Regions from separate parts of the Streptomyces sp. NPDC048171 genome, predicted to be linked through region 3. Evidence: riboswitches for the same ligand, from Rfam matches in the RefSeq annotation. Region 3 holds a riboswitch; each other region holds the start of a gene.
The links. Region 3 has a riboswitch for cobalamin ahead of ACGF3J_RS28705 (cobalamin biosynthesis protein). Riboswitches for the same ligand answer to the same signal wherever they lie in the genome.

Region 1 (3,876 bases), on a different contig from region 3:
TCTGCGAGGTCTCCGACGGCAGCAGCACGGCACCCCACCTGCGCATGGCAGCCACCACCGACGAGGGAGGCCGCGGCCTGTTCCTCGTCGCCCAGTGCGCCCGGCGCTGGGGCACCCGGTACCACGCGCAGGGCAAGGTCATCTGGACCGAGCAGTCCCTGAACGCCCTTGACCCGGACGGCCTCTGACCGCCCCCCTCAGTCCGCCAGGCAGCAGTCGCCGCACTTCGAGCCGTTCGGCGCGCGGTAGTAGAGACAGCAACTGCGGCGCCGGAACGTGAGATCCGGTCCGGTGATCTCTCCGGTGCCCACGAGCCGTCCGGTGTTCAGCAGCTCGGTGGTGAGGCCGGTGAGCGGCTCGCGGAGTGCGGGGTGCGCCGCCAGCAGGGCGCGGGCCGCCTCGACGAGCGCCGAGGCGGCGTTGCCGTCCAGCAGTCGTGGGGCGACCTTGACGCGGAGCCCTTCGGCCAGCGCTTCCAGGTGGGCCGTCACCTGCCGGTACAGCGCGAGGGCGGGAGACGGCCGTGCCGTCCCGCCGCGCAGGCCGGCGGGGTGGGGCATGCGCAGGGCCGGGCCGTCGTCGGCCCGCTCCAGCCGGCTCAGGTCGAGGACGATGCCGTGCAGGAGTGCGCAGGCCAGGGCGGGCGACCAGAGGCGTGCCGCGTGACCCAGGTGGGCGATGGACACGCCGATCCGCGCTTCGGGCGCGCGGTGGCGGTGCGCGACGGCCTCGGCGAGGTCGGTGAAACCCCGCGCGTAGGAGTGGCCGACCGGATGCCAGCCCGCATCCGCACCCCCGACGCGCAGGACGAAGAAGCCCCCGAGGGCGGCCACGTCGTGCAGGGCGGCGGTGACGTCGGCGGGCGGCGCCTGAACCTTTCCGGACACCGGTATCTCCTCGTGAGCGCCGAGTCAGGCGGACGGGCCCCGTCGCGGGGGCGTGATGGCGTACAGGTCGAGGATGTCGGGCCGCGGTGCGACGCCGGGACCGCCGGCGCGGACCCAGTCGGCGATGTCCTCGGTGGCGTCGGGGTCGTTGACCAGTCCGAGCCAGACCGGACGGGCGCCGGCGGCGCGGCCCGCCGCGGAGGGCTGGACGACGATCACGTTGGCCTGTTCGCACACGTCGAGGCAGTCCGACACCCGCACGGGCACCCGGGCCCGCAGCCGCGCCGTCTGCGCCGCGTGGTCGACGCCGATGATCTTCGGGGTGCCGCAGCAGCAGTCCCGGCAGACGACGACGCGTGAGGGCGTCGGGTCCGTAGGTGCGCCGGGCGTCGCTTCGTTCGGGCCGGCGTGGGCGGGCATACGGCATCGTCCCTCTCCCCGGGGAGATCCGCCCCGGTGGTCCGTCGAGGAGGCGACCGCGTGAGTCTCCTGGCTCTCGGGTCGTCGCTCGCCCCACCCCTTCCCACCCGTGCGGGCAGTGGTCGTGTGGGGGCTCGCTCGCCGATCACAGTGGCGGGACCGCGCCGGATTCGCACCGGCTTCCTCGGGCCGCCGTCGCCCAATTGCTCCGGGCATCCTCGCATCCCGGCCCCGCGGCTGTCAGCGGGGCCCCTCGCCGTGCACGGGCACCGCGTGCCCGCTGAGCACCCGCGCTTTGCGCCCGGTCCAAAGGAACGTAATATCGCCAGGTCATAGCCGCGACGGGAGACAGGAAGCCGGTGCGAATCCGGCACGGTCCCGCCACTGTGACCGGGCATCACGCCCTCGACCTGCCCCCGCGCCCACCGGGCGGGCAGCCGGGGGCCGTCGGCCCGGGAGTCAGGACACTGGCCTGTCGCGGGCCCGATCCGAGGAGCGCGGACTCCCCAGGAGGCTTACGTGTCAGCCCTGTTCTCCCCTGCCCGACGCCGCCGGAGCCTGCGCGCCACGGCCGCGGCGCTCGCCCTGTCGGCGGCCCTGGTGACCGCCGGGTGCGGCTCGTCCGGCGGCGCCGACGACTCCGGCCAGGACGGATCCGCATCGGCGTCGTCCCCCGCGGGATTCCCCGTCACCGTCGACAACTGCGGTGTGAGGACGACGTACGACAAGCCGCCGTCCCGGGTGGTCACCATCCATCAGCACCCCGCGGAGCTGATGCTCGCGCTCGGTCTGAAGGACCGCATGGTCGGCACCGCCTTCCCCGACTCGGCCGTCCTGCCGGAGTTGCGGAAGGACTACGAGGCGATACCCGAACTCGCCGAGCGGGAACCGTCGTTCGAGAAGATCCTGGACACCGAGCCCGACCTCGTCTACGGCGGCTACGGCAGTGCCTTCGCCGAGAACGAGGGCCGCTCCCGCAAGGCGTTCGCCGACGCGGGCATCGACACCTACCTCAACCGCGAGTACTGCGGCGAGAAGCGGGTGACGATGAAGGACACCTACGCCGAGATCCGTACGGTGGCGAGCGTCTTCGGCGTCCCCGACCGGGCCGACAAGCTGATCGCCGACCTGCAGAGCCGTGTCGCCAGGGCGTCCGCCGCCGTGAAGGGCGAGCCGGAGGTGCCGGTCTTCGTCTACGACAGCGGCGACAAGAGCGCCTTCACCGCGGGCGGCAAGGGCCTGGGCACCGACCTGATCCGGCTGGCCGGCGGCAAGAACGTCTTCGGCGACCTCGACGAGGTGTTCGGCGACGTCTCCTGGGAACAGGTCGTCGAGCGCAGGCCCGAGGTCATCGCGATCTACGACTACGCCGGAGCCGGCAGCGTCGAGCAGAAGAAGAAGTTCCTGCTCTCCCAGCCGGCCCTCGCCGACGTCCCCGCCGTCAAGAACAAGCGGTTCGTCGTCCTGCCGCTGACCGCGACCCTGGTCGGCATCCGGTCGGCGTACGCGGTCGGGGACCTCGCCCGCGGACTGCACCCCGAGAGCTTCCGGTGACGGGCACCGCCACCAAGGCGGTAGCCGAACCGGACCCGACGGCCGCCCGGTCGCGCCGGGCGGGGCGTACGACGATGGCGGGGACGTCGCTCGCGCTGGCGGCCCTGCTGGTGGCCTCCGTGACGGCCGGACTGGCCATCGGCTCGGTCCAGGTGCCGCCCGGCCAGGTCTGGGGAATCGTGACGCACGCCCTGGGCGCCGACTTCACCCACCCCGACTGGTCCCGCGCGCGGGAGACCATCGTCCTCGACGTACGGGCCCCGCGCGTCCTGCTGGGAGCGGTGACCGGTGCGGGTCTCGCGGTGGTCGGCACCGCCCTTCAGGCGCTGGTCCGCAACCCGCTCGCCGAGCCGTACCTGCTCGGCGTCTCCTCCGGCGCCTCCCTCGGCGCGGTCTCGGTCATCGTCTTCGGCGTCGGCTTCCTCGGTCCCCTGTCGCTGTCCGCCGCCGCGTTCGCCGGCGCCCTCGGCGCACTGGCGATCGTGTACGCCACCGCCCGCACCGGCGGGCGCATCACCTCGACGCGCCTGGTCCTGTCCGGGGTGGCGATCGCGGCGATGCTCACGGCCGTCCTCGACCTGCTGCTGCTCACCACCGACCGCGGCAACGAGGCCCGGGCGGTGCTCGCCTGGACCCTGGGCGGTCTCGGCGGCGTCAACTGGCAGACCTTGTGGCTGCCGGGGCTGGCGGTGCTGCTGGGCATCGGCGTGCTCCTGGTGCAGGCCCGCAACCTCAACCTGCTGCTGGCCGGTGAGGAGGCGGCGACGACGATGGGCCTGGACGTCGCCCGCTTCAGGGCCCGCATGTTCGTGCTGCTGTCCCTGGTCACCGGCGTACTCGTCGCGGCGTCCGGCCCGATCGGCTTCGTCGGCCTGATCCTCCCGCACGTGGTACGCCTGTTCGTCGGCGGCGACCACCGCAGGGTGCTGCCCACGGCTGCGCTCGCCGGAGCGGTCTTCCTGATCTGGGCCGACATCGCCGCACGCACCGTCGCCGCGCCCATGGAGATCCCGGT
Region 2 (3,876 bases), on a different contig from region 3:
GCCGGGTCAGCCCCTTGCGGTCGTACGCCACCGGCTCCCCGCCGAGCGTCAACGTCCCCGCACGCGGCCTCAGTCCGCCGCTCAGCAGCCGCATCAGCGTGGTCTTGCCGCTGCCGTTGCGGCCGAGCAGCGCCAGCGCCCGCCCCTCGCGCACCGAGAAGTCCAGCCCGGCCAGCACGTCCGGGCCCTCCTCGTAGGCGAAGGCCGCACCCCGCAGGGCGACCAGCGCCTGCGCGGTCGCCTCGCTCGTCCCACTCACGACAACGGCCTTTCCAGTACGAGGGTGAGGGCGGCCAGCGCCGCGAGCAGCGCGCCGCTCGCCGCAGTGAAGGCCACCGAGACGCGGGCCTCGGGCACCAGGACCCGCAGGGTGCCGTCGTAGCCGCGGCCCGCCAGACCGGACTGGAGCCGCGCCGCCCGGTCGAAGGCCCGCACGAACGCCGTGGCGCCGAGCCCGCCCAGTGAACGCCAGGTCGCCGCCCGGGTGGTGTGCCCCAGCCGCGCGGCCTGCGCCTCCCGGACCCGGCGCACCGAGTCCAGCAGCAGGAAACTCATCCGGTACGTCACCAGCGCCACGTCCACGACCGGCGCGGGCACCCCGGCCCGCACCAGCCGGGGCAGCAGGTCCGACATCGGCGTGGTGAACGCGAACAGCAGCACCCCGAGCGAGGCCGCGGAGGTCCGCAGCAGCAGCTCACCGGCGCGCACCGGGCCGCCCTGCGCCACCGTCAGAAACCCGCCCGCGCCCCCGACCTGGACCAGCAGCGGCAGCGCGCCCGTCACACAGAAGCCCAACGGCACCCGGTACGCCCGCCACAGCCGCCGTCCGGGCACCCCCGCCGGGCCGAGCAGCACCGCCAGCGCCGTCACCAGCACCAGCGCCGCGCCCGGCCAGGGCGGCAGCGAGATCGCGAGCACGGTCAGACCGAGACCGAGCACGGCCTTGTCCACGGGGTGGCGGCGGCGCCACCGACTGCTGTGGGCCGCCGCGTCGATCGGCAGCACTCAGTCCCCTGCGGGAGTGTCCCGCAGTGCCGCCGCCGCCCGCTCCTCGCCCTGCCGCCGGCCCCGGCGCACACCGAAGTAGTACGCCAGCACACCCGCGCCGAGCGCGGCCTGCACCGCGAACAGCGCCGACTCGATCTCCCCGGACGGCGGTTCGTACAGCGGCGAGAACCACGGCTCGTAGTCCGGCTCGATCTCCGTGATCGCCGTCTCCGCCTCCGCGTCCGCGCCGGCGAACGGCTCCTCCTTGTGGTCGCCGAGCCCCAGTACCAGCGGCAGCACCGCGAGCGCGGCCACGGCGAGCAGCAGCAGGGCGTTGATCTTCGCGTTGCGGGTCATCGGGCCACCGCCTCCTGCTCGTCGGTCGTGGTCTTGCCCGACCGGGTGAGCAGCACGCCCAGCCGGGTCAGTTCGCCCTTGCTGGACTGCACCAGCAGCCGCATCACGATGACCGTGAGCAGGCCCTCGCTGACCGCGAGCGGGATCTGCGTGACGGCGAAGATGGATCCGAACTTGCCGAGGGCGCCGGTGAATCCACTGCTCGGGTCCGGGAAGGCCAGCGCCAGCTGCACGCTGGTCACGCAGTAGGTGGACAGGTCGGCGACGAACGCGGCGAAGAACACGGCGACCATCAGCGGCACGTCGTAACGGCGCAGCAGCCGGTAGACGCCGTACCCGGCCCAGGGACCGACGATCGCCATCGAGAAGACGTTGGCGCCGAGCGTGGTCAGCCCGCCGTGGGCGAGCAGCAGCGCCTGGAAGAGCAGGGTGATGGTGCCCAGTACCGCCATGATCGGCGGCCGGAAGAGGATGGCGCCCAGACCGGTGCCGGTCGGATGGGAGCAGCTCCCGGTGACCGAGGGCAGTTTCAGGGCGGACAGGACGAACGTGAAGGCACCGGAGGCGCCGAGGAGCAGCGTGCTCTCCGGGTGTTCCCTGACCTCACGGGTGAGTGACCGGACTCCGTGGACGACGAACGGCGCGGACGCGACACCCCAGGCGATCGCGTGCGCCGGTGGCAGAAAGCCCTCGGCTATGTGCATGGCTCAGCAGACCCTCTCCAGCACCTCGTGGATGGACGACGCGCCCTGGCCGGTCTCCTGGCTGACGGGTACCGCTGTCCGTGCAACGCCTTCCCGGGTCACGAGGACCCAGTGGCTGCCCGCGAGGGCCGGAGCCGGACTTCCCGATTCACAGTGGCGAGGGCCGCACCGGCATCACACCGGATTTCCCGTTCACCAAGGCGTGGCGACAGTAGTGCTCCCACGGGGCTGGTGACAAGCAGGCATCCTGCCGCGCCGACCCGGCGGACACGGCTCGGGGCTGCGGAAACGTCAGCCGGACCGGTCCCGTTCCGTGCGCCGGACCACCATGGCGCGGGCCCGCGTGCTGAGCGCGGTCGCGGCGGCGGTGAGGAACACGAAGCTGTAGGCGATCTGGATCAGGGTGACGATCCGGGCGGACTGCCCGCTCGGCGTGATGTCCCCGTACCCGACCGTGGCGAGCGTGACCACCGTGAAGTAGAGCGCGTCGACACGGGTGTGCAGGCCGGTGAACTCGCCGGGCTCCTTGGCGAGGGCGTAGTACGTGGCCGAGAAGATGTGCACGGACAGGATGATGAGCAGGGTGATGACCATGCCGGGCTTGGTCTCGGGCCGGTCCACGAGGACGTGGTGGATCTGCCGGAGCAGCAGCGCGGCCACGAGGGCCAGCAGCAGGGCGCACAGTACCCAGCTCAGCACGGGCCGGTGCGGCCCCAGGTGGTCGAGGGGGAGCAGGAAGTAGGCCACGGCCACGGCCACCGCGACGCAGCCGCGAACGACCCAGGGCCGGGCGGTGTGCCAGCCGGAACGGGTCCGTACGGTGCGGCGCTCCGTCACCCGGTCGTTCCCGTCGTCGGGGCGTGGGCCGCCTCCGGTTGCGTCCGGCGCACCACCTGGGCGACGACGAAGGAGACCACCGACGCGGTCACGATCAGCGGCATCTGGTCGTACGCGTCCCCGCCCGTCAGCAGCACCGCGAGGACCGCGCTGGACAGCGGCAGCCCCGTCACGGCGGCCGCCGCGGCGGAGATGCCGAGGGCGAGGGCGGGGGTCACGCCGAAGCCGGGCAGCCCGGAACAGGCCATCGCCGTCGCCGTGCCCAGCAGCACGGACGGGAAGATCGGACCGCCGCGCAGGCTGCCCAGCGCGATGCCCCACGCCAGCCCCTTGCACGCGACCAGGGCGATCAGCGCGCCCACCGGCCAGGCGTGCGGGTCGGCCGCGAGCTGGGCGAGCGCGGCCTGCCCGGAGAGCGCCGCCTCGGCCGGGGAACGGCCGGTGATCAACGCGTACGCCGCCACGCACACCCCGACCGCCGTGGCGCAGACGACCGTGCGCACGGCCGTGTGCCGCCGGGTCCACGAGACGGTGCGGTGCCCCAGCTCGCGGGCCAGCGTGATGAGCACGGCGATCAGCGCCGCCGTCGGGATGCCCCACAGGAAGTCGCCCACGTCCGGGTTGGCGGCCGGCGGCAGGTCGGGCAGGGCCAGTGCGCCGATCTTCAGGCCGGTCCACTGCCCGAAGCCGGTGAAGACCAGGGAGCCGGTGGCGCTGGCCAGCAGACAGGGCAGCAGCAGGACCACCATCTGCGCCCCGGCCAGGCCCGCGCCCTCCATGAGCAGGACGGCCGCGGCCACCGGACCGCCGAGGATGGTGGAGATGGCGGCCGTGGAGCCGGCCGTCGCGAGGATCGCCCCGGCCCGCTGGTCGCCGCCTGCCCCCGCCCGCCGCCGCACCGCCAGCAGCGCGAGTCCGCTGCCGACCGCCATGAGCGGGGCCTCGGGACCCAGCACCACGCCGAGCGGCAGGGTGGCCAGCGCGGCCAGGA
Region 3 (3,876 bases):
CGCGACCGTGCGCCGGGCCGCCGCGACGAGGTCCGTCCAGGCCCGCTCCTCGTCCGGGCCGGCAGCCCGTCCGACCCGCGAATACGTCACAGTCACCGTCTCCTCACGAGCGCTCCCGCGCCTCTCCCGGCACGTCGTCGGCCGGTCTGGCGGTGATCCTGCCAGGGGCGTCTCCGGAGAGCACCGGGACGGCCACGCAGAGGGAGGCGGCGACGCCGCTTCCGGTCACCGCGACGCCCTGCCCAGTTCATCTTCCGTTCACCATGGTTACCTACGTTCGTCCAGCCAATGACCTCGAACGATTGCCTGGGTAAATGGAAAGCTTCTCGCTGATCCTCGCGATTGTGGTGGTAACCGCACTCGCGTTTGATTTCACGAACGGTTTCCACGACACCGCGAACGCGATGGCAACGACCATTTCGACCGGTGCGCTCAAGCCCAAGGTGGCGGTGGCGATGTCCGCCGTCCTCAACCTTGTAGGCGCCTTCCTCTCGGTGGAGGTCGCCAACACGATCTCCAAGGGTCTCGTCGACGAGACCGGCATCCGTCCCGAGGTCATCTTCGCCGCCCTGGTCGGCGCGATCCTCTGGAACCTGCTGACCTGGCTGGTCGGCCTCCCGTCCAGTTCCTCGCACGCCCTGATGGGCGGTCTGATCGGTGCCGCGGTCGCCTCGGCCGGCGTCGGCGCCGTCAACGGCGACGCGCTCGTCACCAAGGTGCTGATCCCCGCGATCGCCGCCCCGATCGTCGCCGGTGTCGCGGCGCTGCTGGGCGCGCGGCTGACCTACCGGCTCGGCCGCCGGGCCGACGGCAAGGCCGCCGCCAAGGGCTACCGCGCCGGGCAGATCGCCTCCGCCGGGCTGGTCTCGCTGGCCCACGGCACCAACGACGCCCAGAAGACGATGGGCATCATCACCCTCGCCCTGGTCGCCGGCGGCGCGCTCGCCCCCGACTCCGACCCGCCCCTGTGGGTCATCCTCTCCGCGGGCATCGCCATCGCGCTCGGCACCTACCTCGGCGGCTGGCGCATCATCCGCACCATGGGCAAGGGCCTGACCGACCTCCAGCCGCAGCAGGGCTTCGCCGCCCAGACCAGCGCCGCGACGGTCATCCTGGCCTCCTCCCACCTCGGCTTCTCCCTCTCCACCACGCACTCGGTCTCCGGTGCGGTGATGGGCGCCGGTCTCGGCCGCAAGGGCGGCGTGGTGCGCTGGTCCACGGCCACCCGGATGTTCGTCGCCTGGGGTCTGACGCTGCCGGCCGCGGCCCTGGTCGCCGCGATCGCCGAGTGGGTCTGCCGCATGGGCGACTGGGGCACGGCCTGCGTCGCGGTCTTCCTGGTCGCCTCCAGCGCCGCCATCTGGAAGATCTCCCGGCGCGAGGTCGTCGACCACACCAACGTCGTCGACCCCCACGAGTCGGAGTCGGCCGGTGTGGTCACCACGGCGATGGCCGCCGTCTCGCCGCCCCCGGCGCACCTGACCGAGGAGCTGCCGGCCGACCCGTCCGAGGCCAAGACCCCGTCGGCCGCCACCACCGTCTGAGCCCGCGTCCCGGGTACGAAGGAAGCGAACCCCCATGAGCATCGACTGGGCAGCACTGGGCTCCGTCTTCGGCGTCAGCCTCGTCGCCACCGTGGCCCTGGTGGGCCTGTTCACCCTCGGCATCGTCGGACTCACCCGCCAGGAGCGGGCCACCGCCGAGGGCGGCTCCGCAGCCCTCGCGGTCACCGGCGCGTACGCGTGCTTCGCGGCCTGCGCGGCGGCGGTGGCGTACGGCATCTATCTGATCATCGCCTGACCCGCCGCACACCCCCGGGGCGGGGCGCGGGACGGACTCGGACCGTCGCGCGCCCCGCCCTTCGTGTACCGGCGCGCACCACCCGTGTGTGGGGCTTCGCACACTCCCCCGCCGCAGGTCAACGCCAGGTTGACGGGTGTTCTCGCGCCGTGGTGGACTTCCGGGGCCATCTACGGCGGCAGGAGAGGAAGCCCGGTGCGATTCCGGCGCGGTCCCGCCACTGTGACCGGGAGCAGACCCCGGTAGCCAGGAACTCTCACCGCCGGACTCTTCGAACCAGGGCGTGGACACCCTGAGTGAGGACGCGACGCGATGCCCGGCTGCCGATCGACGTTCAGTACCAGGTGCTCCCCCGCCCGTGTGACCGGCTGAACCCGTGCGTGCCGGACGCGTCTTCGCGTACGGCGCCGCCGCCGGCCTGCTCGGTGACCTCCTCCTCGGCGACCCCCGCCGCGGGCATCCGGTCGCCGCGTTCGGCCGCGCCGCCGGTGCCGTGGAACGGGTGCTGTGGCGTGACCACCGGGGCTGGGGCGCGCTGCACACCCTCGTGTGCGCCGGAGGCGCCACCGCCCTCGGCGCGGCCGCCGCGCACGCCGTACGCCGCTCCCCCGCCGCCTCGGTCGCGCTGACCGGCGCGGCCACCTGGGCCGTGGTCGGCGGTACGTCGCTCTCGCGCGAGGCCCTGGCCGTCGGCCGGGCGCTGGAGGCCGGGGACGTCGACGCGGCCCGGGCGCGGCTGCCGCACCTGTGCGGGCGGGACCCGCAGTCGCTGGACGCCGACGGGATCGCGCGGGCGGTCGTGGAGTCGGTCGCCGAGAACACCTCGGACGCGGTGGTGGGTGCCCTGGTGTGGGGTGCCGTCGGCGGAGTGCCGGGACTGCTCGGCTTCCGGGCGGTGAACACCCTGGACGCCATGGTCGGCCACAAGTCGCCCCGCTACCGGCGGTACGGCTGGGCCTCGGCCCGCCTCGACGACCTCGCGGGCTGGCCGGGCGCCCGGCTGACCGCCCTGCTGACCACCGTGGCCGGCGGCGATCCGCGGGGCGCCGTACGGGCCTGGCGCGCGGACGCCGGACGGCACCCGAGCCCCAACGCCGGTCCCGTGGAGGCGTCTTTCGCGGGCGCCCTCGGGGTGCGGCTCGGCGGGACGCTCTCCTACGGCGGGCGGGTCGAGCACCGGCCCGTGCTCAACGGGGCGGCGGGGCGCGACGTCCGGGCCGGTTCCGGCGACATCGAACGGGCCGCACGGCTCTCCCGGCGCGTGGGTCGGCTGGCGCTCGTCGTGTGCGCGGGCGCGCGGCTGCTGGTGCGCGGGGCCGTCAGGAAGGGACGTACGTCATGAACGGTGGACTCCTCGTCGCCGGCACCACCTCCGACGCCGGCAAGAGCGTCGTCACGGCCGGGATCTGCCGCTGGCTGGTGCGCCAGGGCGTGAAGGTGGCGCCCTTCAAGGCGCAGAACATGTCGCTCAACTCCTTCGTGACGCGCGAGGGCGCGGAGATCGGGCGGGCGCAGGCCATGCAGGCCCAGGCCTGCCGGGTGGAGCCGACCGCGCTGATGAACCCGGTGCTGCTCAAGCCCGGCGGTGAGCGCAGCAGCCAGGTGGTGCTGCTCGGCAGGCCCGTCGGCGAGATGAGCGCCCGCGGCTACCACGGCGGGCGGCAGGAGCGGCTGCTCGGCACGGTGCTCGACTCGCTGGCCGAACTGCGCGGCGCCTACGACGCGGTGATCTGCGAGGGCGCGGGCAGCCCGGCCGAGATCAACCTGCGCCGCACCGACATCGTGAACATGGGGATCGCGCGGGGCGCCGGGCTGCCCGTGCTGATCGTCGGCGACATCGACCGCGGGGGCGTGTTCGCCTCCTTCTTCGGCACGGTGGCGCTGCTCTCGCCCGAGGACCAGGCGCTGGTCGCCGGGTTCCTCGTCAACAAGTTCCGCGGCGACGTGTCGCTCCTCGAACCCGGCCTCGACATGCTGCACGGGCTGACCGGGCGGCGGACGTACGGGGTGCTGCCCTTCCGGCACGGGCTCGGCATCGACGAGGAGGACGGGCTGCGGGTCTCGCTGCGCGGCACG

Region 1: linked by a shared signal. The riboswitch ahead of ACGF3J_RS30970 (ABC transporter substrate-binding protein) and the one ahead of ACGF3J_RS28705 (cobalamin biosynthesis protein) in region 3 are both predicted to bind cobalamin.
Region 2: linked by a shared signal. The riboswitch ahead of ACGF3J_RS10905 (energy-coupling factor ABC transporter permease) and the one ahead of ACGF3J_RS28705 (cobalamin biosynthesis protein) in region 3 are both predicted to bind cobalamin.

Annotation. Positions count from the first base shown of each region.
Region 1 covers NZ_JBIDAU010000012.1:135,041-138,916, reverse strand. The annotation lists gene ACGF3J_RS30985 (SpoIIE family protein phosphatase) at 1-188, shown strand, start outside; gene ACGF3J_RS30980 ((2Fe-2S)-binding protein) at 198-887, opposite strand; gene ACGF3J_RS30975 ((2Fe-2S) ferredoxin domain-containing protein) at 912-1,307, opposite strand; cobalamin riboswitch at 1,370-1,493, opposite strand; cobalamin riboswitch at 1,618-1,798, shown strand; gene ACGF3J_RS30970 (ABC transporter substrate-binding protein) at 1,836-2,861, shown strand; gene ACGF3J_RS30965 (iron ABC transporter permease) at 2,858-3,876, shown strand, end outside.
Region 2 covers NZ_JBIDAU010000003.1:493,363-497,238, reverse strand. The annotation lists gene ACGF3J_RS10920 (ATP-binding cassette domain-containing protein) at 1-259, opposite strand, end outside; gene cbiQ (cobalt ECF transporter T component CbiQ) at 256-1,005, opposite strand; gene ACGF3J_RS10910 (energy-coupling factor ABC transporter substrate-binding protein) at 1,006-1,344, opposite strand; gene ACGF3J_RS10905 (energy-coupling factor ABC transporter permease) at 1,341-2,048, opposite strand; cobalamin riboswitch at 2,078-2,263, opposite strand; gene ACGF3J_RS10900 (potassium channel family protein) at 2,340-2,885, opposite strand; gene ACGF3J_RS10895 (chloride channel protein) at 2,882-3,876, opposite strand, start outside.
Region 3 covers NZ_JBIDAU010000010.1:352,673-356,548, reverse strand. The annotation lists gene ACGF3J_RS28720 (class II aldolase/adducin family protein) at 1-90, opposite strand, end outside; gene ACGF3J_RS28715 (inorganic phosphate transporter) at 315-1,544, shown strand; gene ACGF3J_RS28710 (hypothetical protein) at 1,579-1,800, shown strand; cobalamin riboswitch at 1,936-2,077, shown strand; gene ACGF3J_RS28705 (cobalamin biosynthesis protein) at 2,177-3,142, shown strand; gene ACGF3J_RS28700 (cobyric acid synthase) at 3,139-3,876, shown strand, end outside.